2 regions of the Mycobacterium shigaense genome follow, and region 2 is predicted to be linked to the other one. Evidence: riboswitches for the same ligand, from Rfam matches in the RefSeq annotation. Region 2 holds a riboswitch; the other holds the start of a gene.

Region 1 (2,387 bases), 2.3 Mb from region 2:
CGTCTCAATCCGGCGCACATCCATGCGCACCGACGCGTAGAACTTCAAAGCCTTGCCACCCGTGGTGGTTTCGGGACTGCCGAACATCACGCCGATCTTTTCCCGGAGCTGGTTGATGAAGATCGCCGTGGTTCCCGAGTTGTTCAGCGCGCCGGTCATTTTCCGCAGCGCCTGGCTCATCAGCCGGGCCTGCAGCCCGACGTGGCTGTCCCCCATCTCGCCCTCGAGCTCCGCGCGCGGCACCAGTGCGGCCACCGAGTCGATGACCAGGATGTCCAGGGCGCCGGAGCGGATCAGCATGTCGGCGATCTCGAGGGCCTGCTCACCGGTGTCGGGCTGGCTGACCAGCAGGGAATCGGTGTCGACGCCGAGCTTCTTGGCGTAATCGGGATCCAGGGCGTGCTCGGCGTCGATGAAGGCCGCGACGCCGCCGGCCGCCTGGGCATTGGCCACCGCGTGCAGGGCGACGGTGGTCTTACCCGAGGACTCCGGACCGTAGATCTCCACGACCCGGCCGCGAGGCAGGCCGCCGATGCCCAGGGCCACGTCCAGTGCGATGGATCCAGTCGGGATGATCGAGATCGGCTGCCGCGTCTCGTCGCCGAGACGCATCACCGAGCCTTTGCCGTAACTCTTCTCGATCTGGGACATCGCCAGTTCGAGGGCCTTCTCACGGTCGGGGGCTTGCGCCATGGTTCTCTCCTGTAGTCGGTGTTGCGCTGACCGGTATCGGTCGGTTGGCCGTGACACTAGAGCTGGCTACCGACAAGTCGTCACTCCTCGAGTGATCAACACAGTAGACGAACACCTGTTCGATTTACGTTCGACACGCCGCACGGCGGGCGTGTGGCAATATCGGCTATCGAAAAGGCGTCGACGGGCCCGCAAGAGCCGAGGAAACCGGTGCGAATCCGGTGCGGTCCCGCCACTGTGATCGGTCACATCCCGAGAGCCAGATACTCACCGTCGGCGCCTCCTCAATCGACACCGGGGCGGATTTCCCCGGAGAGGGGTGGTCGCGCCAGCATGGAAATTTCCGGCGAACTAGCCGAAATCTCTTCCTACAAAGGCTTTTTCGCGTTGACCGTGAACGGTTGCGGCGCGACGGGGTGGCACCCGGTCCGCCAGGACTACGCCGACGGCTTCGCCGATCTGATCGACGCCACCGCCAGGCGCTATCACACGACGGACCTGCGGATCGGCGCCTCGCTGGTTCATCTCGGCCATGCCAGCCGGCTCTGGTCGCCGGTGCTGGCGTGCGCCCTGGCCCACGGCGTCGTCCCCGACCTGCGCGACCTGCAACGCGCCGACGACGGGGCCCAGCTGCGCATGCCCGAACCCGTCGCAGCGCCCGATGCCGAGGTCTCGGCGAGGTCGTTGTACCGGATCGTGGTGCACCAACACATGCGGCCGTTCGCCGACGGGCTGCGGGTCAAGCTGGCGCCGGCCCTGCTGGCGGGCAACATCGCCTCCGCGCTCGTCGGCGCGTCGCGAGCGCTGCTGGCGGCGCGGCCCGACCTGCGCGCCCGCATCGTCGAGATGACCGACTCCCTGCTGGAGACCGGCGTGCTGGCCGGGTCCGGCGTGCTGACCGACTCACACCTGGGCTTCGCGCGCGAGAGCTGCTGCCTGTTCTATCGCCTGCCCGGGCGATCCGTCTGCGGCGACTGCGTGTTCCGCCGGGCGCCGCGGTCGAGCCGGCGGTGAGCACCCGGGCCGACGGGACAGCCGCTCACCATTGGTCGCGGGGCACGTCGAAGTCGGCGCACAACGCCCGCCAGACGTCGCGGGGTTCGACGCCCGCCTCGATCGCCTCGGCCGCGGTCCGGCCGCCGAAGCCGCTGAGCACGTGATCGACCAACACCGATGCGCCGTAAGCCGCGCCGAAGCGCAACACCACCCGCTCGTTGAACTCCGTCAGCCGCACGCCAGCCAAGATACCGAGCCGCTAGCCCGCCAGGGCGAGCGCTTCATGGCACACCCACACCGGGTCGGCGACGCCGACGCTGCCGGCGGCGGCCGCCCGCGCCGCCAGCCCGTAGCCGGGCGTCGACAGCACGTCGTTGACCGCGGCCACCAACGCGTCGGCGGTCAACGGGCGGATCAACCGCCCGCTGCCCTGGCGCGCCACCCGATTGGCGATCTCCCACTGGTCGCCGCCACCGGGAACCACGACCAACGGCACCCCGGCCAGCAGCGACTTGGCCACCATGCCGTGGCCGCCGCCGCAGATCGCCACGTCGGCGTGCGCCAACAGGTCGTCCTGGCGACCCAGCCCGACCACCGCCCAGGGCGGTACGCTCAGCTCCGCCCCGCCCAGGCGCGACACCACCACCCGCGCCCCCGCGGGCAACGTCTCCCCCGGCGTCAGGCACCGCAGCGCGACC
Region 2 (2,387 bases):
CCGGCGCCACGCCCGTGGTGGCCGACATCGAGCGCCTCGACACCGACGCGCTGGCCGAGCTGGTGGCCGGGCATGACGCGGTCGTCTTCTCCGCCGGCGCCGGCGGCGGCAACCCCGCGCGGACCTACGCCGTGGACCGGGACGCCGCGATCCGGGTGATCGACGCCGCAGGGCGGGCGGGCGTCAAACGCTTCGTCATGGTCTCCTACTTCGGCGCCGGGCCGAATCACGGTGTTCCGCAAGATGATCCGTTCTTTGCCTACGCGGAGGCCAAGGCCGCCGCGGATGAACACCTACGGGCCAGCGAGCTGGACTGGACGGTGCTGGGTCCCGGGCGGCTGACGCTGGACGAGGCGACCGGACGGATCTCGATCGGCAAAGGCAAAGGCGAGGTCACGCGCGCCGACGTCGCGCTGGTGGTGGCCGCCGCACTGGCGGGCGACTCGACCATCCGCCGGACCATCGACTTCAACAACGGCGACACTCCCATCGCGGAGGCGCTTGCCAGCTAGCCCGTCGCGAACGTGACGCTACCGTCACGCCGGCGGCCCAACGTGACGCTACCGTCACGTTGGGCCACATGTCTGTTGTCGACCCGACGCCGGAGTAAGCTCCGTTACGCAGCTGGTCTGCTTGCGCCGCAACCGCGGCGCAAGCATCGAGCGGGGCAACGTTAGTAACGCTTCGCGAGAGGGAACCCGGTGAGAATCCGGGACTGTCCCGCAACGGTATGCAGGAACGACCGCCGTCAGAGTTTTTGGCAAGCACTGGTCGCAAGACTGGGAAGCGACGGCCATTAGGAGCACCACCGAGTGCGCGCCTGCGAGTCCGGAGACCTGCCAGCCGTGCTGGGCGCGCCGCGTCCGGCGGCTCATCGCCTCGAGGAATGGGCGTTTGGCTGCAGCCGTTGCGGTTGGTACTGGGTACCGCCGCCGACGGATCGGCTGCACGTCCGCCGGCGGTGACCATCACGCCGATTGAAGGACGAACAAAACCGTGACCCCCCAACGATTTACCGCAACAGTCGTCGGCTCCCCGCGCATCGGCCCCAAGCGGGAACTCAAACGTGCGACCGAGGGCTACTGGGCCGGACGCACCAGCCGTGCCGAGCTGGAGGCCGTAGCTGCAACCCTGCGCCGAGACACCTGGGCGAGTCTGGCCGCGGCCGGCCTGGACTCGGTGCCGGTGAACACCTTCTCCTACTACGACCAGATGCTCGACACCGCCGTCATGCTCGGCGCGCTGCCGGCTCGGGCCGCGCAGGTTCCCGACGAGTTGGATCGCTATTTCGCGGTGGCGCGCGGCAACAACGAGGTGGCGCCGCTGGAAATGACCAAATGGTTCGACACCAACTACCACTACATCGTTCCCGAGATCGAGCCCGCGACGACGTTCGCGCTGAACCCCGACAAGGTACTTTCCGAGCTGAAAGAGGCTATCGCGCAAGGTATCCCGGCCCGCCCAGTCGTCATCGGACCGATCACCTTCCTGTTGCTGAGCAAGGGCGTCGGTGACGTCAAGGGCGGCGCGGGCGCGCCGATCGAGCGGTTGCAGGAGCTGGTGCCGATCTACTCCGAGCTGTTGTCGCTGCTGGCCGATAACGGTGCGCAGTGGGTGCAGTTCGACGAGCCCGCGCTCGTCACCGACATCTCCCCCGACGCCCCCGCCCTGACCGAGGCGGTCTACAACGCGCTGGGCAAGGTGACCAACCGGCCGGCGATCTACGTGGCCACCTACTTCGGTGACCCCGGCGAATCGTTGGGCGCGCTGGCCCGCACGCCCGTCGAGGCGATCGGCGTCGACCTCGTGTACGGAGCCGACACGGCGATCGCGCCCGGCCTGGCCGACAAGACGCTCGTGGCCGGCGTCGTCGACGGGCGCAACATCTGGCGCACCGATCTCGAAGCGGCACTGGACAAGCTGGCGGCGCTGCAGCATTCGGCGGCCCACGTCGCGGTGTCGACGTCGTGTTCGACCCTGCACGTGCCTTACTCGCTGGACCCCGAGACCGGCCTCGACGACGCGCTGCGCAGCTGGCTGGCGTTCGGACAGGAGAAGGTCGTCGAGGTGGTGACCCTGGCCCGGTCCCTGCGCGAGGGACGTGAGGCGTTATCGAAGGACGTCGCCGACAAGATCGCGGCCTCCAACGCCGCCGTCGCGTCGCGCACGAGTGACCCGCGCCTGCACGACGACCAGCTCCGCGAGCGTCTCGGCTCGGTCGTCGCGGCCGGTGTGCATCGCGGCGACGCGGCCGCACGTCGCGCCAGCCAGGAAGCGCGGCTGCACCTGCCGCCGCTGCCGACCACGACCATCGGGTCGTTCCCGCAGACCGTCCAGATCCGCAAGGCCCGTGCCGCGCTGGTCGCCGGCGAGATCGACGAGGCCGA

What was found. Region 2 has a riboswitch for cobalamin ahead of metE (5-methyltetrahydropteroyltriglutamate--homocysteine S-methyltransferase). Riboswitches for the same ligand answer to the same signal wherever they lie in the genome.
Positions count from the first base shown of each region.
Region 1: linked by a shared signal. The riboswitch ahead of MSG_RS08880 ((2Fe-2S)-binding protein) and the one ahead of metE (5-methyltetrahydropteroyltriglutamate--homocysteine S-methyltransferase) in region 2 are both predicted to bind cobalamin.

Region 1 covers NZ_AP018164.1:1,886,354-1,888,740, reverse strand. The annotation lists gene recA (recombinase RecA) at 1-693, opposite strand, end outside; cobalamin riboswitch at 861-982, shown strand; gene MSG_RS08880 ((2Fe-2S)-binding protein) at 1,027-1,707, shown strand; gene MSG_RS08875 (DUF3046 domain-containing protein) at 1,733-1,927, opposite strand; gene MSG_RS08870 (glycosyltransferase) at 1,949-2,387, opposite strand, start outside.
Region 2 covers NZ_AP018164.1:4,155,648-4,158,034, forward strand. The annotation lists gene MSG_RS19295 (SDR family oxidoreductase) at 1-512, shown strand, start outside; cobalamin riboswitch at 658-858, shown strand; gene metE (5-methyltetrahydropteroyltriglutamate--homocysteine S-methyltransferase) at 997-2,387, shown strand, end outside.